DNA from 4 places in the Streptomyces sp. NPDC057137 genome. Region 3 is predicted to be linked to each of the others. Evidence: riboswitches for the same ligand, from Rfam matches in the RefSeq annotation. Region 3 holds a riboswitch; each other region holds the start of a gene.

Evidence for each region. A riboswitch is a leader RNA that binds a small molecule or an ion and turns the genes downstream of it on or off. The one in region 3 is predicted to bind cyclic di-AMP.
Region 1: it holds a riboswitch for cyclic di-AMP, as region 3 does, so the genes downstream of both, ACFT9I_RS34955 (M23 family metallopeptidase) here and ACFT9I_RS38845 (M23 family metallopeptidase) in region 3, are expected to answer to the same signal.
Region 2: it holds a riboswitch for cyclic di-AMP, as region 3 does, so the genes downstream of both, ACFT9I_RS27320 (C40 family peptidase) here and ACFT9I_RS38845 (M23 family metallopeptidase) in region 3, are expected to answer to the same signal.
Region 4: it holds a riboswitch for cyclic di-AMP, as region 3 does, so the genes downstream of both, ACFT9I_RS11315 (transglycosylase SLT domain-containing protein) here and ACFT9I_RS38845 (M23 family metallopeptidase) in region 3, are expected to answer to the same signal.

The regions. Positions count from the first base shown of each region.
Region 1 is NZ_JBHUUW010000075.1:12,494-19,800, reverse strand. It holds gene trmB (tRNA (guanosine(46)-N7)-methyltransferase TrmB) at 135-914, shown strand; gene ACFT9I_RS34960 (PrsW family intramembrane metalloprotease) at 1,117-2,379, shown strand; gene ACFT9I_RS34955 (M23 family metallopeptidase) at 2,398-3,462, opposite strand; cyclic di-AMP (ydaO/yuaA leader) riboswitch at 3,474-3,628, opposite strand; gene ACFT9I_RS34950 (PP2C family protein-serine/threonine phosphatase) at 3,933-5,024, opposite strand; gene ACFT9I_RS34945 (MerR family transcriptional regulator) at 5,580-6,326, opposite strand; tRNA gene ACFT9I_RS34940 (tRNA-Met) at 6,457-6,530, opposite strand; gene ACFT9I_RS34935 (hypothetical protein) at 6,612-6,791, opposite strand; gene ACFT9I_RS34930 (HAD family hydrolase) at 6,892-7,307, shown strand, end outside.
Region 2 is NZ_JBHUUW010000041.1:54,185-61,491, reverse strand. It holds gene ACFT9I_RS27330 (ATP-dependent Clp protease proteolytic subunit) at 1-379, shown strand, start outside; gene ACFT9I_RS27325 (hypothetical protein) at 387-695, shown strand; cyclic di-AMP (ydaO/yuaA leader) riboswitch at 1,105-1,276, shown strand; gene ACFT9I_RS27320 (C40 family peptidase) at 1,280-1,750, shown strand; gene ACFT9I_RS27315 (ATP-binding protein) at 1,785-2,219, opposite strand; gene ACFT9I_RS27310 (8-amino-7-oxononanoate synthase) at 2,494-3,699, opposite strand; gene bioB (biotin synthase BioB) at 3,843-4,982, shown strand; gene ACFT9I_RS27300 (adenosylmethionine--8-amino-7-oxononanoate transaminase) at 4,975-6,300, shown strand; gene bioD (dethiobiotin synthase) at 6,302-7,063, shown strand; gene ACFT9I_RS27290 (class I SAM-dependent methyltransferase) at 7,148-7,307, shown strand, end outside.
Region 3 is NZ_JBHUUW010000111.1:4,359-11,665, forward strand. It holds gene ACFT9I_RS38830 (DUF5998 family protein) at 1-195, opposite strand, end outside; gene ACFT9I_RS38835 (GNAT family N-acetyltransferase) at 248-3,193, opposite strand; gene ACFT9I_RS38840 (HPr family phosphocarrier protein) at 3,328-3,609, shown strand; gene ACFT9I_RS38845 (M23 family metallopeptidase) at 3,715-4,518, opposite strand; cyclic di-AMP (ydaO/yuaA leader) riboswitch at 4,531-4,697, opposite strand; gene ACFT9I_RS38850 (M16 family metallopeptidase) at 4,998-6,365, opposite strand; gene ACFT9I_RS38855 (M16 family metallopeptidase) at 6,383-7,307, opposite strand, start outside.
Region 4 is NZ_JBHUUW010000010.1:63,157-70,463, forward strand. It holds gene ACFT9I_RS11305 (galactose oxidase-like domain-containing protein) at 1-580, opposite strand, end outside; gene ACFT9I_RS11310 (right-handed parallel beta-helix repeat-containing protein) at 1,057-2,973, shown strand; cyclic di-AMP (ydaO/yuaA leader) riboswitch at 3,626-3,818, shown strand; gene ACFT9I_RS11315 (transglycosylase SLT domain-containing protein) at 3,823-4,572, shown strand; gene ACFT9I_RS11320 (hypothetical protein) at 4,717-7,017, opposite strand; tRNA gene ACFT9I_RS11325 (tRNA-Arg) at 7,021-7,092, opposite strand; gene ACFT9I_RS11330 (SMI1/KNR4 family protein) at 7,231-7,307, shown strand, end outside.

The sequences.
Region 1 (7,307 bases), on a different contig from region 3:
CGTAGAATCGGTCAGGATCCTGTCCGCTTCGACGTGCCCGAGAAGACGTGTCCGAGACCCAGATGAACGTGAACAGCGACCGTGACCGCGATGGTGACGGGGCGCGCGCCGACGACGCCCACCCCTGGTCCCGGATGTTCCCCGAGGGCTCGGGACCGGCCGCCGACCCCGCCGGATCGCACTTCGAGCGCCGTATCCGCAGCTTCCAGCCGCGCCGCAGCCGGGTGACGACCGGCCAGGCCGATGTCCTGCGGCGGCTGTGGCCGTCCTGGGGCCTGGACATCGACGGACAGCGGGTGCTCGATCTCGACGCGCTCCTCGGCGGGCTGCCGGTCGTCCTGGAGATCGGCTTCGGCATGGGCGAGGCGACCGCGCGGATGGCCGCCGACGACCCGGGCACCGGGATTCTCGCCGCCGACGTCCACACGCCGGGGCAGGGCAATCTGCTGCGTCTCGCCGAGCGGAACGGGCTGTCCAACATCCGGGTGGCCAACGGCGACGCGATCATCCTGCTCCGGGAGATGCTGGCGCCCGGTTCGCTGGCCGGGATACGTGTCTACTTCCCCGACCCGTGGCCCAAGACGCGCCACCACAAACGGCGGCTGATCCAGCCCGAGTTCCTCGACCTGGCCGCGCCCCGGCTGAGGCCCGGTGCCGTACTGCACTGCGCGACCGACTGGGAACCGTACGCCGAGCAGATGCTCGACGTGCTGACCGCGCACCCCGCCTTCGAGAACACCGCCCCGGACGACGGTTACGCGCCGCGGCCCGACTTCCGGCCGCTCACGCGGTTCGAGGGCCAGGGCCTCGACAAGGGGCATGCCGTACGCGACCTGGTCTTCCGACGCGTCGCGGAGGACGTCGCGGACGGCGTCGCGGAGGACGGCGTTCCGGACGGCGTTCCGGCCGAGTAGGACGTCGGCCGGGACCGAACGGGCGCCGTCGCGGGATGTCGGTGGCGCTCGTTAGGGTCAGAAGGTGTCCGAACCGTCCCGACCACCGCCGCACGCCCCTCCGCACATCCCTCCGCTCCCGCACTCGCAGCCGTATCCGAACCCGCACCCGTACCCGCACCCGGCGATCCCCGCGTTCGAGCAGCAACAGCAGCTCGGTGACATGTGGGCCGCCGTGCCGGAGCGGGCCCGCTGGCGCTACCGGCCGCACCGCTCGTTCTGGCGGCACCCGGCGGTGCGCGCGGGCGCGGTGATCATCCTGCTCGCCATCTGCGGTCTGCTGATCCTGTCGCTCGTCCGGGAACAGACCGGCACGCAGGGCTTTCTCGTCGGCCTCGGTCTGGCGACCCTGCCCGTGCCGCTGCTGATGGCGGCCTTCCGCTGGCTGGACCGGGTCGAGCCGGGGCCCTGGCGGAATCTGATCTTCGCCTTCGCCTGGGGCGCCTGCGCCGCCGCCCTCGTGGCGATCACGGCGAACTCCTTCGCGACCCAGTGGATAGCCACCGCCACCGCCGACCCCACCGGCGCGGAGTCCCTGGGGGCCACGGTGGTGGCGCCGATCGTCGAGGAGAGCGCGAAGGCCGCCGCGATCCTGCTGATCTTCCTCTTCCGGCGGAAGTCGTTCACCGGTCTCGTGGACGGGGTCGTCGTCGCCGGCTTCACCGCGACCGGCTTCGCCTTCACCGAGAACATCCTCTATCTCGGCAACGCCTTCGGCGAGGACCAGCAGATCGGCAACTCGGGCCTCGCGTCCGTGACCGCGGCGACCTTCTTCGTACGGGTCGTGATGTCGCCGTTCGCCCATCCGCTGTTCACGGTCCTGACAGGCATCGGCTTCGGCGTCGCCGCCCTCGCCACGCGCCGCCAGCGCGTGCGCCGTTGGCTGCTGCCGGTGCTCGGCCTCACGCTCGCCATGGGCACGCACGCGCTGTGGAACGGCTCCTCGTCACTGTTCGGCCCGTACGGCTTCTACGCGGTGTACGCGGCCTTCATGGTCCCCGCCTTCGCCCTGCTCACCTGGCTGGCGATATGGAGCCGGCAGCGCGAACTGCGCACGGTCTCGGCCGAGTTGCCCGCGTACGCGGCGGCCGGCTGGCTCGGCGAGACCGAACCGCTCGCGCTGTCCTCGATGCGGGCGCGCTCGACGGCGCGCGATGTCGCGGGCCGTACGTACGGGCCTGCGGCGGCCCGCACGGTCCGCGAGTACCAGGCGTTCGCGACCGCCCTCGCGTTCCTGCGCCACCGGGCGGGACGCGGCGCGGCGGACCCGGACTTCGCCGAGCGCGAGCAGGAGCTGCTGCACCACATGTGGCAGCGCCGGGAAATGGCGTCGCCCGCGCTGGCGTACGCGGCGCGGGCGACGGGGCGGGTGTGGACTCCGCCGCCGTACATCGACTACGGCGGCTACAACCCGTATCGGAGCTAGGAGGCTCGACCTGTTCTTTTAAGGAGTGAGTCCCTTGCTGCGGAGCCAGCTCAGCGGGTCGATCCCGCTGCCGCCCGCGGTGTGCACCTCAAGGTGCAGGTGCGGACCGGTGACGTTGCCGGTGGCTCCCACGCGTCCGACGGTCTCGCCGGTGGTGACCTTCTGGCCGGCGGCGACGGTCATCGAGGACAGGTGGGCGTACCAGATCTCCGTACCGTCATCGAGCTCCAGCACCACGCGGTAGCCGTACGACCCCGACCAGCCGGCCGACTTGACGGTCGCGCTGTGGACGGCCTTGGCGGGCGTGCCCGTGGGGGCGGCGAAGTCCAGGCCGGTGTGCTGGCCGGAGGACCACATGGAGCCGCTCTGGCCGTACGTAGAGGTGAGCGTGTACGAGGAGGTGGGAAGCGAGAAGCTGGCTGCCAGCTTCTCCAGGCGCTCCTTCTCGGCCTTGCGCTCGGCCGCCTCCTTCGCCTTGCGCTTCTCCTCGGCGGCCTTCTCCTTGGCGTCGGTCTGCTGCTTCTTCGCCTCGGCCGCGGCCTTCTCGGCGGCGGCCTTCTCGGCGCTCGCCTTCTGGGCGGCGTCGGCCTCGGCCTGCTGCTGCTCCGCCTGCTGGAGGATGCGGGCGCGCAGCGCCTCGCCGGAGTCGGTGGTGCCCTGCTGGGCGTCCGCCGCGGTGAGGCCGGCCGTGGTGAGCGGAGAGGGTGTCTCGTCACTCTTGTCGTCGCCGTCGGACATGAAAGACCCGACACCGGGAAGAGACTTGGCGTCGGGGAAACTGTCCGAGAGCGCGTCGGGAAGTGATATCGAGACCGCCGGCTTGTCCTGCGCGGAGGCTATGCCTCCCGCGCCGACCGCGGCGATGACGCCTACTCCGAGGACGGTGGAGCTGCGGGCGAGAGCGTTGCGCTGCTTGGCGACACGGTGTTTGCCGCGTACGGGACGGATGGAGTCCGCGGTGGGATTCCACTCCTCCCAGCCCCTGTTCGCCTCGTCGTCGGCGCGATCGGTACCGGCGAACCGGCTCCCGGGACCGAAATGGACCGGGGCTGAGGCTTCGGGGGCAGGCCTGTTGGACGCCACTGGGGCGCTCTCCTTTCCTTCCTTCTCGCCTACCGGGTTAGCTGACGGGTTCGGAGCAGGAAGGTCTCCTACGAGCGTTCTTCGCCGCACGAGGCAGCAAGAGACGCCCGATTCACCCCAATTGGTGGTTCCCCGGTTTCCTTGCGGAATTCGGCGCGTGCGCACGGTGCCGTCTCTTCGACGGCTGGGACAACCGCGCTGCGTTATCGAACGTTAATAGACGACCGGGGCTTATTCCAAGCTGTTCCGGGTGATCGTTAGCGGACGCGGCCTGGACCAACCGGGACACAAGCGGGTGGAATCGGGCGAGTTGATCGCCCTTCGGGCCGTGTGCGATCACACACTCGAACTGACGGTGCGTCAAATGTTATGCGGAGTGGTGCGCCTCAACTACGCAGCGTGGCGGGCGAGATGACGGCGCACGGCACGCCGTGTCCCGTCCGGCCATGACGGGTCACGACGCGATCGAGTCACGGCACGACGGGCATCGTCCGGCGCCGCTCCGGCTGTCGCGGGGTGGGCCGGCTGACGGCCAGCAGCGCCATGTCGTCCGTACTGCCGCCGCCGGTGTGCAGCCGTACGTCCCCGACGATCGCGTCGAGCAGCTCGTCGGGGCCGGGGAAGATCCGTCCCGCGAGCCGTTCGCGCGGGTTGTAGAAGACACCCGCAGTGTTGCGCGCCTCGGTGAGCCCGTCGGTGTAGAGGAGCAGCGTCGCCCCGGACTCGTACGGGACCTCGTCCGCGCGGTCCGGCCAGGTCCCCAGCTCGCCCATCCCGAGCGGCAGCGCCGGATCGGCGGGGGCCAGCACGGTCAGCCCGCCGTCGGGGGCGAGCAGCAGCGGCTCCGGGTGCCCCCGGTTGACCACGCGCACCATGCCCTCGACGTGCGGGATCTCGGCCAGTACGGCGGTGGTGAAACCCTCGAACAGGTCGATCCCGTCCCGCCGGGTGCCTTCGCGCGCCAGCGCCCGCTCCAGCCGCTGCGCGACCCCTTCGAGCGACCGCTCCTGCTCGGCGGCCTCACGGAAGGCGCCGATGACGACGGCCACGGTCTCGACGGCGCCCATGCCCTTGCCGCGTACGTCGCCGACCACCAGCCGTACCCCGTACTCCGTGTCCTGGACGGCGAACAGGTCACCGCCGATGAACGCCCCCTCCTCCGCCGCCTCGTAGCGCGCGGCGACATGGAGCCCGCCGATCCGGGCGGCGGGCGTCGGCAGGACGGCCCGCTGGGCGGCCTCGGCGATGACGCGCGCCGAGGCCAGGCGTTCGCCGCTGCGGCGTACGACGCCGTTGATGGCCAGCGCGAGAACGGAGACCGTGAAGACGGTCAGCGATTCGGTGACCGTCTCGACCCCGGTCACCGTGTCGTTGAGGAAGTGCAGCCCGACGACGGCGACGGTGGCGAAGATGCCGATGACAAGGGTGCGCAGGAACGAGAAGAACGGGGCGGCGACCAGCGGCGCCGCCGCGTAGAGCGGGGAAGCGGTGATGGCGGTCGGGGTCGCCTGGTCCAGGACGATTCCCGCCACGATGATCAGGCCGGGCAGGATCTCCACGATCGGATGCGCCGGCCGGGCCGCGTGCCGGCCGCGCCCCCGCCCGGCCGGACGGGGGTCGTCGGGACCGAAGCCCGCGGGGTGCTTGTCGACGGAGGACAGGCCGTCCCAGGTGGGATCGTCCGGGTCGAAGGCCGGCGGGACCGGGGCGGCCGGGCGGGAGTCCGCCCGGCGGAAGCCCGCGTCGGCGCGCTCGAAGCCACGGCGGAAGCCGCGCCGGGCGCTGTTGCCGAAACCACGGAGCCTGCTGGACAGGCCGGGACGGCGGACAGCACTCTCGGCGGGACGGCGGCCGTCGTCCCCGCCGCCGCCCGCCGTCCCGTCGTCTCCGCTGTCTCTCTGCCCCACCAGTGGTCTCCTGCCCGGTCCGTCGACGGCTGCGGACGGTACCGCGCCCTCCCTAGGCTGGCCCCTCACGCGCCGGGCGGCTACCCGCCGTCGACCGACTGGGCTATCGGTGGGCCAGTGCGGTGACCGGGGGCGGGGCGGCAGCCGGCCGGTGGTGGGCCGGTGGTGGGCCGGTGGTGGGCCGGGAAATCGGCCTGGTGGGGCGGATCGTCAGTCGGTGAGGTGGCGCTCGGCGTACACCTTCATCGCGTCCCGTACGAGGACGGCCGCGCCCTCCGCGTACTTGTCGTAGTTACGGCCGAAGCGCGCGTCGTCGACGTACATCGCGGTGACACCGATGACGTACGACCTGGAAGGGCTCGTGGTGGTCGACAGCCAGTCGCAGTGCCGGGCGGCGATGGCCTGGGCCCGATCGCCGTCGGCGGCGAGACCGTCCTTCTTGGCCTGCCCCCAGTCGCGGGCGATGTTCTCGTGCAGGTCCATGAACTCCCGGCGCTCGCTCTCGCTCAGCGACCGCCACCAGCGGTCCCCCCGCTCGTACGCCTCCCGGCCCCATCGCTCCGTCACCTCCTGCTCGTACCGGGTGTGATCGAAGCCGTCGAGAATTTCCTCGGCCATGAGCTGTTCTCCCCTCTCGGTCTTGTGGAGAGTGGTCCGCACCGACGCGATCAGACGTCCCACGCGCGCCCGCTCCTGTTCGAGCAGCGCGAGATGGGTGCGCAGGGCGGCGGCCGTGTCCTGTTGGCCGTCGAGGATCTCGGCGATCGCGGGCAGGCCGAGGCCGAGTTCACGCAGCAGCAGGATCCGCTGCAACCGGACGAGGGCGTCCTGGTCGTAGTAGCGGTAACCGTTGCCGCCGACCCGGCTCGGGGCCAGCAGTCCCAGCTCGCCGTAGTGCCTGAGCGTGCGGCTCGTCGTGCCGGCCTTCTTCGCGATGTCCTGGATCGACCACTCCATGACCGGAACGCTAAATCTTGACGTTACGTAAAGGTCAAGCCGCGATCCGGCGCCGATGCGGGCGCGCCCTGGACATGCGGGTACGACGAAGGCCCGGATCCAGTGGATCCGGGCCTTCGTCTTTTTCCAGTAGCGGGGACAGGATTTGAACCTGCGACCTCTGGGTTATGAGCCCAGCGAGCTACCGAGCTGCTCCACCCCGCGCCGTTGAATGCAACATTACGCCATCCGGACCAAGATCATCTCCATTTACCGGCCCGGCCGCCTCCTGAGGCCCCGATCGGCCTAAGCGGCCTCCACCACATCGGCCCGGACCGACGCGGCCCACTCGACCAGCAGCCGCTGATACTCCTCCTGCTCGGCGGTGGACAGCGCCCGGCCCGCACGCGCCCACAGGGCACGGATCTCCGCGTTGACGACGGCGGCGGGACGGACGGGAACGCTGGCATCAGAGGAAGCTGACATGGAGTAAGGCTACGGCCAGCCACTGACAATCGGCAGAGCGTGTGCCCCACGACCTCGTACCGCCCCCATCCGGAGCCCCGCAGCACCTACGCTTACCCCGGTGATCGAAACCATCGTGTTCGACGTCGGCGAGACTCTCGTCCGCGACGACCGCTACTGGGCTTCCTGGGCCGATTGGCTCGGCATCCCCCGCCACACCATCTCCGCGCTGGTCGGCGCCGTCACCACCCAGAGCAGGGACAACGCCGACGCCCTCCGTCTCATCAAGCCGGGCATAGATGTCGGCGAGGCGTACCGGGCCAGAGAGGCCGCGGGCCGGGGCGAGCACCTGGACGAGTCCGACCTCTACCCCGACGTACGGCCCGCCCTGGCCGGTCTGCACCAGCTCGGCGTACGCGTCATCATCGCCGGCAACCAGAGCGTCAAGGCCGGTGAGCTGCTGCGGGGCCTCGATCTGCCGGCCGATCTGGTCGTCACGTCCGACGAGTGGGGGGTCGCCAAGCCGTCGGGGGAGTT
Region 2 (7,307 bases), on a different contig from region 3:
GATGCAGGTGATCGGCTGCGACGTGGCGACCACCTGTCTCGGGCAGGCGGTGTCGACCGCCGCCGTGCTGCTGGCCTCGGGGGCGCCGGGCAAGCGGATGGCGCTGCCGGGCGCGCGCGTCGTCCTCCAGCAGCCGGGCATCGAGGAGCCCCTGCGCGGCCAGCCGTCCGATCTCGCCATCCACGCCGAGGAGTTGCTGCGGCTGCGTGCCCTGATGGCCCGGACGCTGGTGCGGCACACCGGTCAGAGCGTCGAGCGGATCGACGCCGACATCGACCGGGACACGATCTTCGACGCGACGGGCGCCATGGAGTACGGCCTGGTGGACCAGGTCGCGCAGGACCGCAGGGCGTCCCTCGGCTTCAACTCCCCCCGGTGAACGGCCGATGCTGCCGCCGGAACTGCCGCCGCTGCCCGCACTGACCCGCGCCGAGGGCGACTTCGTGGACAGCTACCTCCGGGTCGTCGACCTGCTGGGCCGGATCAACCCGTCGCGGGCCGACGACACGTACAGCGCGCTGCGGGCCGCGCAGGCGCTGGTGGCCGGTGCGGCCGAACTGCGCGACGCGCTGACGCTGATGCACGCGCGGGGCGAGACGGAGCTGCACACCCCGACCCTGGACCGTACGCTGCGGGTGCTCGACGGGGAGCGCAGGGCCGGGCGTGTCACCATGCCTCCCGAACCGCCGACTTGAAGCGGCGCGAGGTGACGCGAGGTGACGTGAGGTGTCCCGCACACGGCACCGGGCCGCGCTACGGCCCGGCGGCGCGCCCTCCCGCGCCGACACGTCCGTTCCGACGCGCCCGTAAGGCATTTGGCTGCCCGTTCGGCGTATCGACCCGCCCGTCGCGCGCGGGCCGGCAACTTGCGACGGGCGATCGGCCGTCCGGCCGTAACGCATCGCTACGTCGCAGGTACAGCGCGTGAGCAGTCATATGAACCGTTCACTGAATCGGCCGCACCAACCCAAATGGGTCATACGTGATGAGAGTCACATAAGGCCGTTTCAACTCGGAATCGCGCTGAGGCCGCGTCAAGATCCGTGGGACGACAAGCCCCCGCCACCTCGGCGGGGCGGTCCGGGTGGACGCCGAGTCCTGCCGCCGCTCCGGATGCCTGGTCGACACGAGTGGATCGGCAGGAGTGGAGGACCCGAGCAGTTCGGGGCGGCCCGACCATGGACCGCTCCTCGGGGTGAAGCCGCACACGCGGCCGGGCATCTTCGCCAGTCCGAACCCGACAGGTCATCCTTCACAGGCGGCTGACGAAGGGTTGCGCATGTTCGCGCAGACGCATGTCCCGTCGCTGCTCTCCCGGGCCGGTACCGCTTCGGCCCTCCTCGCCGCCGTGGGCGGCACCATGCTGGCGCCCGGCGCCGTGTCGGAGGCCCACGCCCAACCGGTCGCCGCCAAGGCGCTGGATGTGGCCGCTTCCAAGAAGGGCGCGCCGTACAAGTACGGGGCGTCGGGTCCACACCGGTTCGACTGTTCGGGCCTGACGCTCTTCTCGTACAAGAAGGCCGGCAAGAAGCTCCCACGTACCGCTCAGCAGCAGTACAACCGGACGCGCCACATCGCGGCCTCCAGCCGCAAACAGGGCGATCTGGTGTTCTTCCACTCCGGCAGCAGCGTCTACCACGTCGGGATCTACGCCGGCGGCGGCAAGATGTGGCACTCGCCGAAGAGCGGCCAGGTGGTGCGGCTCCAGCGCATCTGGTCCAAGAGCGTCTGGTACGGCCGGGTCGGCTGACGCCCGGCGGTCCCGCGGCCGCTCGGCCCCGGCCCTACTCGACCTGGGTCCGGGCCGTCCAGGGCAGGGTGATCCAGACCGTCTTGCCGCCGTCCGCCGTGGGTGTGACGGACAGTCGGCCGCCGTACTCGGTGGTCAGCGCCCGGATGATGACCATGCCGCGGCCGTTGTCCTGCTGGACCGCGGCCGGCAGCCGCTTCGGCCACCGCGGGTGGCTGTCGGTGACTCCGACGCGCAGTTCCTCGTCGCGTTCCAGGGTGAGGTCGACCGTGAAGGTCGGTGACCTGCCGAAAGTGTGCTGTACGGCGTTGGTCGCGAGCTCCGAGATGATCAGGCGAACCGTTTCGGCGGTGTCCTCGTCACCCGGCAAACCCCATTCGGCGAGAACACGTGCGACGTATCTGCGTGCCTCCGGTACCGAGGCCGGATCGCTCGGCAGGGTGACGGATGCTTCCTGATGGTCTGCCATGGCGACGCTGTCCCTTTCCCACCGGGACGCAGACCGACCTATGGCTGATGCCCGCGAGTACGTCCCCGGATTGCGCTTCGCGCCACACTGCCACCAACGACACCCGGCGCATGGGCGATCCGCCGGGATATGGCCCCCTCTGTCGCTCTAAGCGGTGAACCCTGCTACGCGAGACCGTATTTGAGCGGGCTCAAGTTTCCGGTCCCGGCGACCGACAGGCGAGGCCACGCCCGGGAATGCGCGCGGGGATGTGCGCAGGGGGTTCGCGAGGTGCTCAACCGGCCGGTGACACGGCCCCGGCGGGCGCGGTCGCGACGATCGTCGCCAGTGCCGCCCCGACCTGAACGTCCGTCAGGTCGGCGCGGGCCGTGAGCCTGATCCGGGAGATCCCGTCCGGCACCGACGGCGGCCGGAAGCAGCCCACCACCAGCCCCGCCGCCCGGCAGTCGGCGGCCCACCGCACGGCCGCGCCCGGGGACGGCGCCCGGACGGAGACGACGGCCGCGTCGGGGCGTACGGCGGTCAACCCCGCCCCGGTCAGCCCCAGATGCAGCGCGTGCGCCACCGCGCGCGCCCGGACCGCCAGCGACGGGTCCCCGCGCAGCAGCCGCAGGCTCGCCAGCGCGGCGCCGGCGGCGGCCGGGGCGAGGCCGGTGTCGAAGATGAACGACCGCGCCGTGTTGACGAGTTGGTCGATGACCCGGGCCGGACCGAGGACCGCGCCGCCCTGGCTGCCCAGCGACTTGGAGAGCGTGACGGTGGCGACCGTACCCGGGTCGCCGGCCAGACCCGCCGCGTGCACGCCGCCACGGCCGCCGTCGCCGAGCACACCGAGACCGTGCGCGTCGTCCACGAGCAGGGCGGCGCCTCGCGTACGGCACACCTCGCCCAGCCGTGCGAGCGGCGCCGCGTCGCCGTCCACCGAGAAGACCGAGTCGCTGACCGCCAGGGCCCGTACGCCCGTGTGTGCTTCGAGCGTCTTGTCCACGGCCTCCGGGTCCGCATGCGGTACGACCACGGTCTCGGCGCGCGAGAGCCGGCAACCGTCCACGATGGAGGCGTGGTTGGCGGCGTCCGACACGAGGAGTGAGCCGCGCGCGGTGAGCGCGGTGAGGGCGGCGAGGTTCGCTGCGTACCCGGACGACAGGACGAGCGCGGCCTCGAAACCGCAGAAGTCGGCCAGTTCACGCTCCAGTTCGGCGTGCAGGGCGGTGCTTCCGGTGACCAGCCGCGAGCCGGTGGCGCCCGCGCCCCAGCGGCGCGCGGCCTCCGCCGCCGCGCCCGTCGTCACCGGGTGGTGCGTGAGGCCCAGGTAGTCGTTGCTCGCGAGATCCAGCAGCGCCGAGTCGGCGGGGCGGGGCCGTAGCGTACGGACGAGACCGGACCGTTCGCGGTGGCGCGCCTCGTCGTCGATCCAGCCGAACGGGTCCGGCGGCGTCGACGGTGACGGCGTGCTCGGCACGGGCGGCTCGGTTGGCACGGCTCGGGTCCTTTTGTAGGCAGCCCACAGACCCTAACTGCCGACGGACGCGCTCCGGGTGTGGTCATACACACACCTGAATGCACCTGTCTTGTGGGATTCATCCTTGGCCCGGAGGCCCGCCGTAGGCCAGGATCGGCGCCATGGACCTGCTGAACACACTGGTGGAGAAGGGCCTTCGGCGCGAGCTGCCGTCGCGCGAAGAAGCGCTCGCCGTGCTGACGACCTCCGACGACGATCTGCTCGAAGTGGTGGCCGCGGCCGGGAAGGTGCGCCGCCAGTGGTTCGGGCGGCGGGTCAAGCTCAACTATCTGGTCAATCTGAAGTCCGGGCTCTGCCCCGAGGACTGCTCGTACTGCTCGCAGCGGCTCGGGTCCAAGGCCGAGATCCTCAAGTACACCTGGCTGAAGCCCGACGAGGCGTCCAGGGCCGCGGCGGCCGGAGTGGCCGGCGGGGCGAAGCGGGTCTGTCTGGTCGCGAGCGGCCGGGGGCCGACGGACCGGGACGTAGACCGTGTCTCGCAGACCATCGGCGCGATCAAGGAGCAGAACGCGGACGTCGAGGTGTGCGCCTGTCTCGGGCTGCTCTCGGACGGCCAGGCGGAGCGGCTGAAGGCGGCGGGCGCCGACGCGTACAACCACAACCTCAACACGTCCGAGGCCACGTACGGCGACATCACCACCACCCACACCTACGCGGACCGGGTGGAGACGGTGCGGCACGCGCAGGGCGCGGGCCTGTCGGCCTGCTCCGGGCTGATCGCGGGCATGGGCGAGAGCGACGCCGACCTGGTGGACGTGGTCTTCGCGCTGCGCGAGCTGGACCCGGACTCGGTGCCGGTCAACTTCCTCATCCCCTTCGAGGGCACGCCGCTGGCCGAGGAGTGGAATCTGACTCCGCAGCGGGCGCTGCGCATCCTGGCGATGGTGCGGTTCGTCTGCCCCGACGTGGAGGTGCGGCTCGCGGGCGGGCGTGAGGTGCATCTGCGGACGATGCAGCCGCTCGCGCTGCACCTGGTCAACTCGATCTTCCTCGGCGACTACCTCACCAGTGAGGGCCAGGAGGGCAAGGCGGACCTGGACATGATCGCGGACGCCGGGTTCGAGGTGGAGGGCACGGACACGACGACGCTGCCCGGACACCGGGGCGGCGGCGGGTGCGCGAGTGCGTGCGGTCCGACGGACAGTGCCGCGCCCGCCGAGGCGGAGGCGGCGTCCGCCCGTACGGATCTGGTGACCGTACGGCGGCGTGGTGCCGGTACGGACCTGGCGCCCAATGCCTGACGCGTTCGGTCCGGGCGAGCTGCTGGCGCTGGACCGGGCGCATGTCTGGCATCCGTACGGCCCGATGCCCGGCCGCACGGACCCGCTGGTCGTGGAGTCCGCCTCCGGTGTACGGCTCCGGCTCGCCGAACCGGCCCACGGGCAGAGCGAGTTGGTCGACGGCATGTCGTCCTGGTGGTCGGCGATCCACGGCTACAACCACCCGGTCCTCAACAAGGCCGCGGACGACCAGTTGTCGCGGATGAGCCACGTGATGTTCGGCGGGCTCACCCATGAGCCGGCCGTCCGGCTGGCGGCCCGGCTCGTGGAGATCACCCCCGAACCGCTCCAGCACGTCTTCCTCGCCGACTCGGGTTCGGTGTCGGTGGAGGTCGCCGTCAAGATGTGCCTCCAGTACTGGCGTTCGCTGGGCCGCCCGGCCAAGCAGCGACTGCTGACCTGGCGCGGCGGCTACCACGGGGACACCTGGCAGCCCATGTCGGTGTGCGACCCCGAGGGCGGTATGCACGGGCTCTGGTCGGGTGTCCTGCCGCGCCAGATCTTCGCGGACGCGCCACCGGCCGACGCCGAGACGGCCGGCGGATCGTTCGACGAGCCGTTCGACGAGACGTACGCGGACCAGCTGCGCGCCCTCGTCGCCCGCCACGCCGACGAACTGGCCGCCGTGATCGTGGAGCCGGTGGTGCAGGGCGCGGGCGGTATGCGCTTCCACTCCCCCGCGTACGTGCGGGTGCTGCGCGAGGCCTGTGACGAGTACGGCGTGCTGCTGATCCTCGACGAGATCGCGACGGGCTTCGGCCGCACCGGCACTCTCTTCGCGGCGGAGCACGCGGGCGTCTCCCCCGATGTGATGTGTGTGGGCAAGGCGCTGACCGGCGGTTATCTCACCATGGCGGCGACGCTGTGCACATCGGCGGTGGCGACGGGCATCTCGCGCGGCGAGGTGCCCGTCCTCGCCCACGGCCCCACCTTCATGGGCAATCCACTGGCGTCGGCCGTGGCGTGCGCCTCGATCGACCTGCTGCTCGGCCAGGACTGGCAGGGCGAGGTCAAGCGGATCGGGGCGGGGCTGCGTGACGGCCTCGCCGACACGGCGTCACTGCCCGGGGTGAAGGACGTGCGCGTCCTCGGCGCGATCGGCGTCGTACAGCTGGACCACGAGGTCGACATGGCGGCGGCGACACGGGCGGCGGTGCGCGAAGGCGTATGGCTGCGGCCGTTCCGCGACCTCGTCTACACGATGCCGCCGTACGTGACGGACGACGACGACCTGGCCAGGATCTGCCGCGCGGTGGCGGCGGCGGCGCGGGAGGCCTGAGATGGCGGTACTGATCGTCTCCGGGACGGGGACGGAGATCGGCAAGACGGTCGTCACGGCGGCCGTCGCCGCGGTGGCACTGGCCCGGGGCCGTACGGTCGCGGTGCTGAAGCCCGCGCAGACCGGTGTCGCGCCCGGCGAGTCGGGCGACGTGGACGAGGTGATCCGTCTGGCGGGCGGCGTCACGACGGTCGAACTGGCCCGTTTTCCCGAGCCGTTGGCGCCCGCGACTGCGGCCGCGCGCGCCGGCGCGCCGCCGGTACGGCCCGAGGAGATCGCGGAGACGGCCGCGAAACTGGCGACCGAGCACGACCTGGTGCTGGTCGAGGGTGCGGGCGGTCTGCTGGTGCGTTTCGACCACGAGGGCGGGACGCTCGCGGATGCCGCGCGGCTGCTCGACGCCCCGGTACTGGTGGTGGCGCCCGCCGGGCTCGGCACGCTGAACGCGACAGCGCTGACGGCCGAGGCGCTGCGTACGCGCGGGCTCGCGGCGCTGGGGGTGGTGATCGGCAGCTGGCCCGCCGTGCCGGATCTGGCGGCGCGCTGCAATCTGGCCGACCTGCCGGATGTGGCGGGTGCGCCGCTGCTCGGGGCCGTACCGGAGGGCGCGGGCGCGCTGGCCCCGGCGCGGTTCCGTGCGGGTGCGGGCGACTGGCTGGGTCCGGCGCTGGGCGGGGGCTGGGACGCGGCGCGGTTCGCGGCGGGTACGGCGCGGCCCGCCGCGTCACCTGACATGTCGGCCGGCCCGTCGGCCGAACGGTAACGAGTTCCGTTCCGTGGGCCGCTCAGCGCGGCCGTACAGGGAAGAATCATGGTGACGCCCTGTAAGCCGGAGGAGATCCGCCCTATGCACCTACGCAACCGCAAGGCCCCCAAGGACTCCGTCCACCACCCCGTCTTCGCGCGCTACTACGCGCGGGCGAGCGTCGCCGCCGATGCCCACGCCGGCATCGCGGCCCACCGCGCGGAGCTGCTGACGGGTCTGTCGGGCCGGGTCGTGGAGATCG
Region 3 (7,307 bases):
GGCGGTGAGGACGAGGACGGTGACATGCCGGCGGACCTCGTTGGAGTCGAACGTCGTCTCCTGGTGCACCAGATACGAAGCGATCGGCTCGCCTCCGACAGCGGCTTCCACCGCTTCGGCCACGAGAGCCGGGTAGTAGCCACTGCGCTCGATCGCCGTGCGCAGCCCCTGGGTCGTCGTACCGGTCTTCGCCATGGCCCCATCCTACGGTGGCGGGGTGGATGGCCAGGACCGTGCGGGATCGGGCCTAGTAGCTGGGGAGACGGCGGGGGCCGAGGTCGTCGCGGGACGGTGGTGGGGCAAGGCGGACGCTCGCGCCGAGCACGGAGAGGCCGTGCGCGGCGACCACCACCGGTTCGAGCGCGACGGAGACGATCTCCGGGTGGTCGTCGACGAGCCGGGAGACCCGGAGCAGCAGTTCTTCGAGGGCGGCGGTGTCGACGGGCGCGGAGCCGCGCCAGCCGAAGAGGAGCGGTGCGGTGCGGGTGGAGCGGAGGAGTTCGGCGGCGTCGCGGTCGGTGACGGGGACGAGCCGGTGCGCCACATCGCCCAGCAGCTCGGAGGCCACGCCCGCGAGCCCGAACGAGAGCACGGCGCCGGCCGCCGGGTCGATGACCGCGCGCACGACGGTGTCCACCCCGCGCGGGGCCATGGCCTGGACGACGGGGCGCAGCTCGGCGGGTTCGCCGAGCAGTTCGGTGAGTTCGCGGTACGCCGTCCGCAGCTGCGCCTCGTCGGTGAGATCGAGCCGTACGCCGCCGAGGTCGGCCCGGTGGCGCAGCTGCGGCGCGGTGGTCTTGAGCGCGACGGGGTAGCCGAGGCGCGCGGCGGCCTCGACGGCGTCGTCGGGTCCGGGCGCGGGCAGGGTTGGCCGTACGGCGATCCCGTACCGGCCGAGCAGTTCGCGGGTGTCGTCGTCCCCGAGGCTCGTCCCCCGCGGGTCGGGGGACGCGGCTCCGAGCATCGCCTCGATGAGCCCGGCGGCCCCGTTCTCGTCGATGTCGTCGTACTCGGGCACCTTGCCGGGCTCGGCGGCCTGCCGCCGCCACTGCGCGTAGGTGACGGCCTGGCTGAGCGCCCGCACGGCCCGCTCGGCGGCGGGGTAGGCGGGGATCCGGCCGGGGGCGGGGCCGGGGTCGCGAGCGGTGCCGGCTGCCGGGTCGGTGCCGTCGGCCGACCGGCGGGGCGGCGCGGCAACGGTGCCGGGCACCGACACGGGCCGGGCGACCGGGCCTTCGGGGGCGGGGGTGGTGGCCGGGGCCGCCGGGTTCGGGGTCTCGGCGGCCTGGCCGCTGTCGGCCGCGGCGCCCGGCATCGGCCCCGGGCGGGGCCCCGTCGTCGTGGCCGCCGAGAGCGCCTTCGCCAGGCCGCCGATCTCCACGTGGACCACCGCCACCGGCTTCGCCGGCGACATCGAGGCCGCCTCGCGCAGCGCCGTCGCCAGGACCTCGCCGTCGCCCGACTCCATCGAGCCGTTCTCGCCGACCCAGGGGATCGCCGTGACGACGACCGCGTCGCAGTCCGGGTCCGCCAGTGCCGTGGCCAGTGCCGTACGGAAGTCCTCCGGGCGGGCCGACGTCGTGAGGTCGAGCGGGGGCAGCGGGCGCAGGCCCTCCGTCAGGCAGGCGTCGTACGTGAGCAGCCCGAGCGACTCCGAGTTGCCGAGGATCGCGACGTGCGGCCCCGCAGGCAGGGGCTGGGTCGCGAGCAGGACGCCCGCGTCCACCAGCTCCGTGACGGTGTCCACGCGGATCACGCCCGCCTGGCTGAGGAGCGCCGAGACCGTCGCTTCCGGGATGCGGGTGACCGGCACCGCGTGCCCCGGCGGCGCGCTGCCGCTGTGCCGCGCGCCCTTCGCGACGACGACCGGCTTCACCGCCCCCGTACGCCTCGCCAGACGCGTGAACTTCCGTGGGTTGCCGATCGATTCGAGGTACAGCAGTACGACGTCGGTGTCCGGGTCGTCGTGCCAGTACTGGATGAAGTCGTTGCCCGAGACGTCCGCGCGGTTGCCCGCCGAGATGAAGGTGGACAGGCCCGCGCCGCGCCGCACCAGCCCGGCGAGCAGCGCGATGCCGATCGCGCCCGACTGGGTGAAGAGGCCGATCCGCCCCCGGTCGGGCGGCTCGGGCGCGAGCGAGGCGTTCAGCCGGACGGATGGCGACGTGTTGATGACGCCGAACGCGTTGGGCCCGATGACCCGCATCCCGTACGAACGCGCCTGCCGCACCAGCGCGCGCTGCCGCTCCCGCCCGACGGGCCCGCTCTCCGCGTATCCGGCGGACAGGACGACCAGGCCCTGGACGCCGTGTTCGCCGCAGTCGGCGACGACTTCGGGCACCCGCTCGGCGGGGACGGCGACGATCGCGAGATCGACGGGCTCCCGGATCTCCGCGAGGGAGCGTACGGCGGGGACGCCGTCGATCGCGGCCAGTTCCGGCGGCAGGGCCAGGTTCACCGCGTACGTACGTCCCGTGAAGCCCCCGTCGAGAAGATTGCGCAGCACCGCCCGTCCCACGCCGCCCGCCGTGCGTCCGGCGCCGACGACGGCCACGGACGACGGGCCGAGGAGCCGCTGCACGGAGCGCGCCTCGGCGCGCTGTTCGCGGCCCCGCTGGACGGCGAGGGACTCGGCGGTCGGTTCGAGGTCGAGGACGAGGCGGACCGAGCCGTCCTCGAAGTTGCGTTTCTGGGTGAACCCGGCGTCCCGGAACACCTTGATCATCTTGTTGTTGGCGGGCAGCACCTCCGCCGCGAAGCGCCGGATCCCGCGCTCGCGCGCCACCGCGGCGATGTGTTCGAGGAGCGCGGAGGCGATCCCGCGCCCCTGGTGCGCGTCCTGTACGAGGAAGGCGACCTCGGCCTCGTCGGCGGGGGCGGAGGCGGGCATGCCCCGCCCGTCGATGCGGTCGTAGCGGACGGTGGCGACGAACTCGCCGCCGACGGTGACGGCGAGCCCCACCCGGTCCACGTAGTCGTGGTGGGTGAACCGGTAGACGTCCTTGTCGGAGAGCCGGGGGTAGGGCGCGAAGAAGCGGTAGTACTTCGACTCGTCGGAGACCTGTTCGTAGAAGCTGACCAGCCGCTCGGCGTCGTCGGTGGTGATCGGCCGGACGCGGGCGGTGCCCCCGTCGCGCAGGACCACGTCTGCTTCCCAGTGAGCGGGGTACGCGTGCTGCGACGGCGGCGTCATGGGGAGAGCCTACGGCGCGCGCACCGGTAGCGGCGGCTGCGCGGCCGGGGCAGGCTGGGGGTGCCTCATCGGCCCGTTACGGGGCACATGAGACACTGGTCTAGACAACAACTGTGACTTTGAAGGGCAACACCATGGCTGAGCGCCGCGTCAACGTCGGCTGGGCCGAGGGCCTGCACGCCCGTCCCGCCTCCATCTTCGTCCGTGCCGCCACGGCCTCCGGCGTTCCCGTGACGATCGCCAAGGCCGACGGCAGCCCGGTCAACGCGGCGTCGATGCTCGCCGTGCTGGGACTGGGCGCGCAGGGCGGCGAGGAGATCGTCCTGTTCTCGGACGCGGACGGCGCCGACGTGGCGCTGGACCGGCTGGCGAAGCTGGTCGCCGAGGGCCTGGACGAGCTGCCCGAGACCGTCTGAGACCGTCTGAGACCGTCTGAGCCGCACACGCACCGAGCCGCACACGTACGACGAAGGCCCCGGCAGGACGCCGGGGCCTTCGTCGTGTTCTCCGCGCGTAGAGGGTCAGACGCTGACGCCGTGCGCGCGCAGGTACGCGACCGGGTCGATGTCGGAGCCGTACTCCTCGCTCGTCCGCGCCTCGAAGTGCAGGTGCGGGCCGGTCGAGTTGCCGGTCGAGCCCGAGAGCGCGATCGGCGCGCCCGGCGTGACGCTCTGGCCGACGGTGACGCCGATCGAGGAGAGGTGTCCGTACTGGGTGTAGGTGCCGTCGTTCATACGGATGACGACGTTGTTGCCGTACGCGCCGCCCCAGCCGGCCTCGACGACGGTGCCCGCGCCGACGGCCACGACCGAAGTGCCGGACGCCGCGCGGAAGTCGATGCCGGAGTGGCTGCCGGAGGACCAGAGCGCGCCGCCGGTCCGGTAGCCGGTGGTGACCGAGGAGCCGGCGACCGGGAGTCGGTAGGAGTTGAGGCGCTCGCGCTCCGCGGCCCGTGCCACGCGCTCCTTTGCCTCGCGCAGCTCCTTCGCGCGGGCCTCCGCCTTGCGTTTCGCCTCGGCCTTGGCGCGGGCCGCGGCCTCCGCCCGCGCCTTCGCTGCCGCGGCCTTCTGGGCGGCCAGGTGCTGTGCGTCGGCCTGGGCGTCGATGGTGGCGGCGAGCGAGTCGTCGATGACGATGGCGCGGGCCGGGGTGGCCGGGGCGGTGTCCTGGGCGACGGCCGCCTCCACGTCGGCGGCGAGCGCCGGGGATGCGAGGGTGCCGATGACACCGGCGGCGGTGAGAGTCGCGACTCCGGCGATTTTCGCGCCTCGGCGCGTCATTCGGCTCGGGGCACGGTGCTTCCCGGTGGCACGGGTGAACGCCATGAAGTGGCTGGTCCTTTCCTTCCTTCTCGCCTACCGGGTTAGCTGACGGGTTCGGAGCAGGAAGGTCTCCTACGGGCTCCTCCGCGGATCGCGCGAAGGCCCCCGATTCACCCCAGGGACATGAATGGGTCCCCGGCTCCCCAGGCTCGCGCCTGACGGGGACTCGGCGATGGCTGTCCGGTGCCGCGGATGCGGCGGGCTCTGGCGGACAGCCGGACCGACGCTAAAGGGGTCATCTTTCAATCACCAAACAGACAGGCCCTTTTGTAGCGCACGCCACAGGGCATTCAGGCAACCTCCTCATGAATGCGGACATAGCGGGGAACCCCGGCGACTGGTTCGTCACCGGGGTTCCCTTTGTCCGTGCTGTTCCGACGTCCGTGCTGTTCCGACGTCCGTACTGTTCCGACGTCCGTGCTGTTCCGACGTCCGTGCTGATCCGAGGGGCGTACTGATCCGACGGGCGGTCGTCGTCGGCCTCAGCCGGTGACGACCTTCACCTCGCCGATATCCAGGGCCTCGATCGGCTCCCGGATCACCGAGGCGTCCCCGACGAGCACCGTGACCAGCCGGTCGCCCGGGAAGGCGCTGACGACGGCGGCCGTCGCCTCGACCGTGCCGGTCTCGGCCAGGCGCGCGTACAGCTGCGCCTGGAAGTCGTCCGGGAGGTGCTGCTCGACCTGGTCGGCGAGCGTGTCCGCGACGGACGCGGCCGTCTCGTACTTCAGCGGCGCGACGCCGACCAGATTCTGCACGGCCGTCTCGCGCTCGGCGTCCGTCAGCCCTTCGGCCGCGAGCGTACGCAGGACCTTCCACAGGTCGTCCAGCGCGGGCCCGGTCGACTCGGTGTCCACGGAGCCGCTGATGGCGAGCATGGAGGCGCCCGTGCCCTGCGGGTCGGAGCGCAGCACCTGCGCGAAGGCCCGCACGCCGTACGTGTAGCCCTTCTCCTCGCGCAGCACCCGGTCGAGCCGGGAGGTGAGCGTGCCGCCCAGGCAGTACGTGCCGAGCACCTGGGCCGGCCAGACGCGGTCGTGCCGGTCGGGACCGACCCGGCCGATCAGGAGCTGGGTCTGTACGGCTCCGGGCCGGTCCACGATCACCACACGGCCGGTGTCGTCGGCGGTCACCGGCGGCACGGGGCGCGGCTCCGAGGTGTCGCCCGTCCAGTCGCCGAGGGTCTCGGCGAGCAGCGCGTCGACGTCGACACCGGTGAGGTCGCCGACGATCACCGCGGTGGCGGTGGCCGGGCGGACGTGCGCGTCGTAGAAGGCGCGGACGCCCTTCGCGTCGATGCGTCCGACGGTCTCCTCGGCGCCCTGGCGCGGGCGCGACATGCGCGAGGTGACCGGGAACAGCTCCTTGGAGAGCTGCTTGGCCGCGCGGCGGGCCGGGTTGGCCTGCTCGTGCGGGATCTCGTCCAGCCTGTTCGTGACGAGCCGGCCGACCTCGCTCTCCGAGAACAGCGGCGCGCGCAGGGCGTCGGCGAGCAGACCGAGCGCCTTGGGCAGCCGGGAGACCGGGACCTCCAGGGAGACCCGGACGCCGGGGTGGTCGGCGTGCGCGTCGAGCGTGGCGCCGCAGCGCTCCAGCTCGGCGGCGAACTCCTCGGCGGTGTGCTTGTCGGTGCCCTCGGACAGCGCGCGGGCCATGATCGTGGCGACGCCGTCCAGTCCCTCGGGCTCCGCCTCCAGCGGCGCGGCGAGGGAGATCTCGACGGCCACCACCTGCTGGCCGGGGCGGTGGCAGCGCAGCACCGTCAGGCCGTTGGGCAGCGCGCCGCGCTCGGGCGCGGGAAACGCCCAGGGCCTGGCCTCCCCGGCCGTCGGCTGCGGGTGGAACTCCATGGTCACGGCAGCGTCGGTCACTGGTCCGCCCCCTCGTGCTCGTCGGTGATCTCGTCGGAGGCGGCGTCCTCGTCGTCGGCGGTCGTCGGCTCGTAGACCAGCACCGCCCTGTTGTCCGGGCGCAGCCGGGCCTCGGCCACCGCGCGCACCTCGTCGGCCGTGACGTCCAGCACCCGCTGGACGGCGGTGAGCGCCAGCTGCGGGTCACCGAACAGCACCGCGAACCGGCACAGTTCGTCCGCGCGGCCCGCGACCGTACCGAGCCGGTCGAGCCATTCGCGCTCCAACTGGGCCTGGGCGCGCTCCATTTCCTCGGCCGTGGGGCCCTCGGCCGCGAACCGGGCCAGCTCCTCGTCGACCGCGGCCTCGATCTGCGGGACCTCGACGCCGCCGGACGTCTTCACGTCCAGCCAGCCGAGGGAGGGCGCGCCGGCGAGGCGCAGCAGCCCGAATCCGGCGGCGACGGCCGTACGGTCGCGGCGCACCAGGCGGTTGTGGAGGCGGGAGGACTCGCCGCCGCCGAGGACGGTGAGCGCCAGGTCGGCGGCGTCGGCCTCGCGGGTGCCGTCCTGCGGCAGCCGGTAGGCGGCCATCAGCGCGCGCGCCGGGACGTCCTCGTGGATCTCCTCGCGAAGCTGCTCGCCGATGGTGTCGGGCAGCGAGCCGTCGCGCGGCGGCTGCTTGCCGTCGTGGCCGGGGATCGAGCCGAAGTACTTCTCGACCCAGGCGAGCGTCTGCTCGGGGTCGATGTCGCCGACGACCGACAGCACCGCGTTGTTCGGCGCGTAGTACGTACGGAAGAACTGCCGCGCGTCGTCGAGGGTCGCCGCGTCCAGGTCGGCCATCGAGCCGATCGGGGTGTGGTGGTACGGGTGGCCCTCGGGGTAGGAGAGCGCGGTCAGGCGCTCGAACGCGGTGCCGTAGGGCACGTTGTCGTAACGC
Region 4 (7,307 bases), on a different contig from region 3:
CGGGCGGGGTGACCTTCTTGAAGGCGTTGGCTCCGGTGCCCTTCTGGGGATCCCAGAGGAAGGCACGGCCCCGGTTGGCCGCCCCGACGACCTGGGTGGGGGCCGTCTCCTTGGTGGGGTCGGTCTCGATCCGCTCGAAGGAGAAGAGGAGCACCTTGCCGGTCGGCAACTGGGCGACGTGGACGCCGAAGTCCGGTGAGTCGAAGTACTCCTTGAAGGCGCCGAAGTCCGAGGCCTTGTACTCCCTGTTGGTCTTCTCCTGGCTCTCGGTCAGCGCCTTCAGCCGGGCGGTGCGGGTCGCCTGCGGATAGGTGCCGAGGTCAGCGGCGCCCTGCCGGGTGGTGGCGTGCTCCTCGGCGTGCTCACGGCCGAGCATCGCCACTTCGGCGGGATCGACCTCGGGAGCCTCCGTCTTCTTGGCGGGGTCGGCGCCCGCCCTGGTGGAGTGCTCGTGGTGGCCCTCGCCGCTGTGAGCGACAACGGGGGCGGCACCCACCAGAGTTGAGGCGGCGAGGGCGCTGACGACAGCACATGCCGCCAGTGTGTTGGACAGCCTCGTGCGGGAGCGGGGATTTCTCATGCGGCTCGGTCCAGGTCCTTTCCGGGGTGGTTGGAGCACGCGGTACGGCGATGCCGCACCCGGAGCGAATGACTACTCGCAGTAATCAATGCTGGCGGTGTTCGAGAGGAAAGGTCCAGAAAAACGAGCGATGTTGCCTCTATGGAGGTAACTGGCAGGTCATAAGGTTCGCTCTCGGCGTGCGCGCCCGGCGCGCGGCTCGATGCGCCGCCCGGCTGCGGCCCGGCCGTGGCGCAGCCGTGGCCCGGCCGTGGCGTGCCAAGTCGGCGTCTGACGCGAGCTGTTGACAAACCCGTGACATGCTTGAAAACTCTGACTGCCTGATCGCAGGACCTGAACGGTGAAGCTCAATTATTTGCGGTTCTCTTGCAAGATCGGGGCAGTCGTTCTGTCCCGTTTGATCGTGGTCCTGCCGTCCACCCCCACCACGGACCGGCATTGCTCACTCTGTCGACCCCACGGAAACAGAGGACACCATGAAGTCGAAGCACCTGAGGCGACGTCTGATCTCCGGTATGTCCATGACCGGCCTGCTCGTCGTCGGACTCCTGCCCGCCGCCTCCGCGTCGGCGGCCGGCGCGCCCACCAAGGCCGACGACACGTTGGCACGACCGGCCGCGGCCGAGCGCGGAGCCACCCTCCCGTACACCGAGTACGAGGCCGAAACCGCCGACTACGACGGCACGTTGCTGGAGGCGGACGCGAAGCGCACCTTCGGTCACACCAACTTCGCCAGCGAGTCGTCCGGCCGTAAATCGGTGCGGCTGGACAACTCCGGGGAGTTCGTGGAGTTCACCTCCACCAACGCGGCGAACTCGATCGTCGTACGCAACTCCATACCCGACGCGCCTGGCGGCGGCGGCATCGACGCCACCATCAGCCTCTACGCCGACGGCACCTTCGTACAGAAGCTGGATCTGTCGTCCAAGCACAGCTGGCTGTACGGCAACACCGACGACCCCGAGTCGCTGACCAACACGCCCCAGACGGACGCCCGCAGACTGTTCGACGAGTCGCACGCGCTGCTGGAGAAGAGCTATCCGGCGGGCACCAAGTTCAAGCTCCAGCGCGACGCGGACGACACCGCCCAGTTCTACATCGTCGACCTGGTCGACCTGGAGCAGGTGGCGCCCCCGGCGGCCAAGCCGGCGGAGTGCACCTCGATCACCGAGTACGGGGCCGTCCCCGACGACGGGAACGACGACACCAAGGCCATCCAGGACGCGGTGACCGCCGACCAGAACGGCGACATCGACTGCGTCTGGATCCCGGCCGGCCAGTGGCGTCAGGAGCAGAAGATCCTGACCGACGACCCGCAGAACCAGGGGCAGTACAACCAGATCGGGATCAGTGACGTCTCGGTCCGCGGCGCCGGTATGTGGCACTCGCAGCTCTACACGCTGACCGAGCCGCAGAACGCGGGCGGGATCAACCATCCGCACGAGGGCAACTTCGGCTTCGACATCGACGACAACACCCAGATCTCCGACATCGCGATCTTCGGCTCCGGCCGGATCCGCGGCGGCGGAGGTGCCGAGGGCGGAGTGGGCCTCAACGGCCGCTTCGGTCAGAACACCAAGATCTCCAACGTGTGGATCGAGCACGCCAACGTGGGTGTCTGGGTCGGCCGCGACTACGACAACATCCAGGCGCTCTGGGGCCCCGCCGACGGCCTCGAATTCAGCGGAATGCGGATTCGCAACACGTACGCCGACGGCATCAACTTCACCAACGGCACGCGGAATTCGCTGGTCGACAATTCGTCATTCCGCACCACGGGTGACGATTCGCTCGCCGTCTGGGCCAACCGGTACGTCAAGGACCCGGCGGTGGACATCGCGCACGACAACTCGTTCACCAACAACACCATTCAGCTGCCCTGGCGGGCGAACGGCGTCGCGATATACGGCGGTTACGGCAACAAGGTACAGAACAACCTGATCGCCGACACCGCCAACTATCCCGGCATCATGCTGGCGACCGACCATGACCCCCTGCCTTTCTCGGGCGAGACCCTGCTCACCGGAAACGCGCTCCACCGCACGGGTGGCGCCTTCTGGAACGAGGACCAGGAGTTCGGCGCGATCACCATCTTCCCGGCGAGCCGGGACATCACCGGAGTCAAGATCAGGGACACCGAGATCTCCGACTCCACCTATGACGGCATTCAGTTCAAGAACGGCGGCGGCAACGTACCCGACGTCGAGATCAGCAACGTCACGATCGACAAGTCCAACAACGGCTCCGGCATCCTGGCGATGGGCGGCGCCCGAGGCAACGCGACGCTCACGAACGTGACCATCTCGAACTCGGCCGAGGGCGATGTCCTCATCGAGCCGGGATCGAGCTTCGTGATCACCGGCGGCCCCGGCACGAAGCAGGCCGCCAACTAGAATCGGCCTACAAAAGGGTACTTTCCAGACAAATCCTCGGGGCGTGAGCCCGCTCGGCGCCTTCCGTGCCGCTCTGTGAGGGGAGCGACGGGAGGCGCCGAGTCGTTGACCGGACTCCCTGTAGTCGCGCCATGACGCCATGTGCCGAAGAGAACCCCCTTGGTGCGCATCCGCTGCCGACGTCGGCCGACCCACCCCCCGAACCCTCCGCCGGAGGGCGCCGCCGCATTCGCATGGCGAAGGGCCGGTTTCGAATTCAGGAGTGAACAAAGGCTGTTGGTATGCCGCCGACGGTGGATTCACCCAGGCGCGGGCCGCTCACCTCCACTTGGCTCCACTCGCCTCCCGGTCGCGGAAAGGAATCATTTGTCCGCTTTGCGGGTCTGGTCGTTATGGGTATTCCACGCCTAACTTGTCCGTTTCTGGGCGGTGTTGTGATTGCGTGGTTGCATGGAAAGCCCGTGATGTGTGTCACAGGGTCGACGGGCCGCGTGTTCCGCCCGCCCGCCCACCTCCCGCGCTGGAAAGGAAAGTTGAGACCTGAACCGCCGCGTGGGAATTCGAATTGATCGCCGCCCGATCCGCGAATGACCTGGCGCTGTGAATTCAGGACTTGTTCAGCCCGGACGTTCTCGCTTACGTTCTCGTCATTCCGGGCAGAACGCCGAATCCTGCCGCTGTCCGGAAACCGCATCCAACCATTCACGTACGGCAGGAGCGGGGGACCCAGGTAAGTCGCCGATCCGGTACACCGGACCGGCTTGGGGTGAAGCCGCGCCCACAGCGCGGCCGGGCATCTCCCGCCCGAACCCGACAGCTCACCTCGCAGGCGACGGAGAGGACCTCGTCATGCCCGCACAGGGTAAGCACCGCCGTTCCCGCACCATCCCGCTCGCCCACCGGCTCATCGCCGTCGGCACGGGCGGTGCCGCACTCGCCCTGCCCCTGCTGACCGCCACCACGGCCGGCGCCGCGCCCGCCCCGCAGCACGTCACGGCGGCCCCGTCGGCCGTCACCGCCGCCCAGAAGGTGACCCACACCGTCGTGAAGGGCGAGTCCCTCGCCAAGATCGCGGACGCCCGCTCCGTGAGCGGCGGCTGGAAGGCGCTCTACAAGACCAACCGCGACGCCATCGGCGACAACCCGTCGCTCATCCGCCCCGGCCTCAAGCTGAAGCTCTCCGGTGCGCCCAAGGCGGCGGCCGCCCCGACCGCCTCGACCGAGAACGCCTCGACGGCCAAGCCCGCCGAAGCCGTCCAGACCGCCGCCAAGTCCTACACCAACGACCTCGACGGCTGGATCCGGGAGGCGCTGGACGTCATGGCGCAGAACGGTATCCCCGGCTCGTACGACGGCATCCACCGCAACATCATGCGCGAGTCCGCAGGCAACCCCCAGGCCATCAACAACTGGGACTCCAACGCCGCGGCCGGCATACCGTCGAAGGGCCTGCTCCAGGTCATCGACCCGACGTTCGAGGCGTACCACGTGCCCGGCACGTCGACCGACAGCTACGACCCGGTCGCCAACATCACCGCGGCGTGCAACTACGCGGCCGACCGCTACGGCTCGATCGACAACGTCAACGGCCCCTACTGACAGACCCGACCACCACGTCGCGCGGCTCCCGAGCCGCGTCTGTCCGCCGATCGCCGGCCGGACCGCACCCGCGGCCCGCCCGGCGATCGGCCGTTGCCCGGCCGGGCGGGCGACGCCGGGCTCCTGCTGGCCAGCCCCGTTCGATCAGCTCGGGGGCTCCCGGCGGAGCCAGTGAGCTTCCGTGGTCCAGCCCAGGAGACGGCGTCCGCCGCCCGAGTCCGCCGTGCCGCCCGCCGCGACCTGGCGCAGGCCGGTCAGCGCCGGGGCGAGCCGGGCCGCGACATGGCCGGGATGACCGGCCGCCTCCTCGTCCAGCAGGGCGATCACCCGCGCCTGTGCGGCGGGATCGCAGAGCGACAGTTGGAACATCATCTGGCGCCACGCGTACGCCACGTCCTTGATGGTGGACAGCGGCCGCGGGTTGCCGTGTATCCGCGCCGTCAAGCGGCACACGACGGTGAAGCAGCGGCCCGCCAGATCCTCCCAGCCGGGCTCGGGGGCGATACCGACCCGGCTGACGAGGGTGGCCAGGTTGTGGGTGGTGAGGATCTGAGCCTGCTCGATGATCTTGCCGTTCGCGGCCACCGACCAGGATCCGCCCCGGACCTCGCCGGCCCGCTCGGCGCACAGCCTCGCGAACCCGGGAGACGCGTGCGTACGCGCTCCGTACGTGGAGGTCAGCGCCTCACCCACCTCGGTGATCGCGAGATTGCGGACCGCCGCGTAGTCGATGCCGTAGTAGCGCTCGTACAACGTGCCACGGAGAAGCTCGGCCGCGATCCGCGCGGCCGTCAGATACTTGGGCGTGAAAGTGCCCATGAAGATGTCCGACGCCAACTCCTCGACGAACGGCGCGCCGAGTTCGGCCTGCCTGCCCAGTACGCCGAACTCGCGCACCAGTGGGTTGGGCAGGAGCGTGCCGGGAAACGCCTGCACGGCCAGCTCGCCGAGTTGGCGCAGCGCGGTGAGCGTCGGCTCCTGGCTCGCCTTGTCGACGCGGTGCTCCACCGCCCGTACCCACGGCAGTTCCTCGACCCGCACCTGCCGCGCGAGATTGAGCAGGAGCAGCGAGCGGCGGTTGCGGAACGCGCGATAGTTCGCGGCCATCAGGGTGCGCAGCGCCTCGTCCGGGTAGCCGTGCGAGCCGGTCACCGCGACCAGTTGGGGCACCAGCTCGGCCAGTACCTCGGCCGACGGCACCACGCCACGCTCCACGAGCGTGCCGATCGGCGCGCTCAACGCACCCTCCACAACGCGCCGCACCCCCTCCGGGACCGCGACCCCCGCGTCCAGCCCCGTCTCGGCGGCCTCCCGCGCGGAGACGTCCGCGATGAGCGGTGCCACATCGGCGGCGCCCGCCTCCTGCGGGAGCACGGACAGTCGGCGCGCCACCAGTTGGGCCAGCGCGTGGTGCGAGGGTTGGGCCGCCTGCGCGGCCTGGCAGGCGCGCAGTTCCCTGTGCCGGGCGGACCCCGGCAGGCCCCGTCGGCGCACCATGGATTCCACCGCGTGCCGCAGGAGCCCGAGCCGCCGCGCGTCCAGCGGCCGGCCGGCGACCGTCTCCTCCAGGGCGCCGCGCAGGATGCCCAGGTTCTCCTTCGGGTCACGGTGCTTGGTGCAGCGTGTGTGGGCCTCGGCGAGATCCCGGTAGCGACGCAGAAGCACGGCGCCGCGCTCCCGCCAGGTGTCGTCGGGGACACGGTCCAGTACGCGGCCGAGGCCGGCGGTCTCCAGCCAGAGGGCGAGCAGTTCGTCGCCGAACGGCTGCCAGACGGTCAGCGCCTCACGCTGCGTCTCGACGGACGCGTTGGGCCGCCGACGGGCCAGGGAAGCACCGGCGTCACCGACCGTGCGCCGGTGGACCGCCCGTACGTCCGGCACGGGCAGGGCGGACGGGCGGGGCGTGAACCGCAGTTGGCCGGCGAACGGTTCCAGCACATCCACGAGCTCCAGCGCCCCGCCCACGTCGCCGGCCCGCACCAGCCAGGCCACGGTCAGCAGCGCGGCCTCCTCGGGCAGTGCGACGGTGTAGCGGCCACTGTCGAGCAGCGCGTACAGCAGGGCCAGGCCCAGTTCGGTGAGGCAGTACGCGAAGAGTGCCCGCCGATCGGCGGGCACGCCCGCCAGGCCGGCGGCCTCGGCCTCGTACGGCTGGAGCGGCCCCCCGGCGCTCGCGGCCGAGGTGGCGAATCCGCCCCGTACGACCTCCGGCGTCACCCAGGCGGGCAACCCGGCGACCGGGGTGCGCGAGCCGATGTCCAGCCGCCCGTCGGCCATCCCGTCGAGCACGGCCCGCCAGCGTTCGACACGGGTCGCGGCGCGGCGCCGGGTTTCGGCGTCACCATGGGTCAGCGAGGTCAGGAATGCCCGCGCCATCAGACCCTGCGGGTAGGACCCGGGTCCGCCGGACCCGGTGGAATGCTGCTGCTCAGCGTCGTCGTTCATAAGCCGACGTGGCAGGTACCGCCCCTGCGCCCTCCGGGTCCGAAGCCCGGCGCTCTACTACTGAGCTACACGTCGATGGACGCGACACTAGACGCCCGTTCGAAGCCGGACAACGCATTACCGCGCGGACGCGCCCCTTGGTCACGCGCCGAGTGGGCCGGCCGGACCACGTCGCGCAACTCGACTGTCAGTGGCGGTGGATACGGTCCAGGCATGACGGATCGATGGTGGGCGGGCGTACGCCAACGGGTCGAGGCGCTGGGTGCCCGGCCCACGGGCGGCGAGGTGTT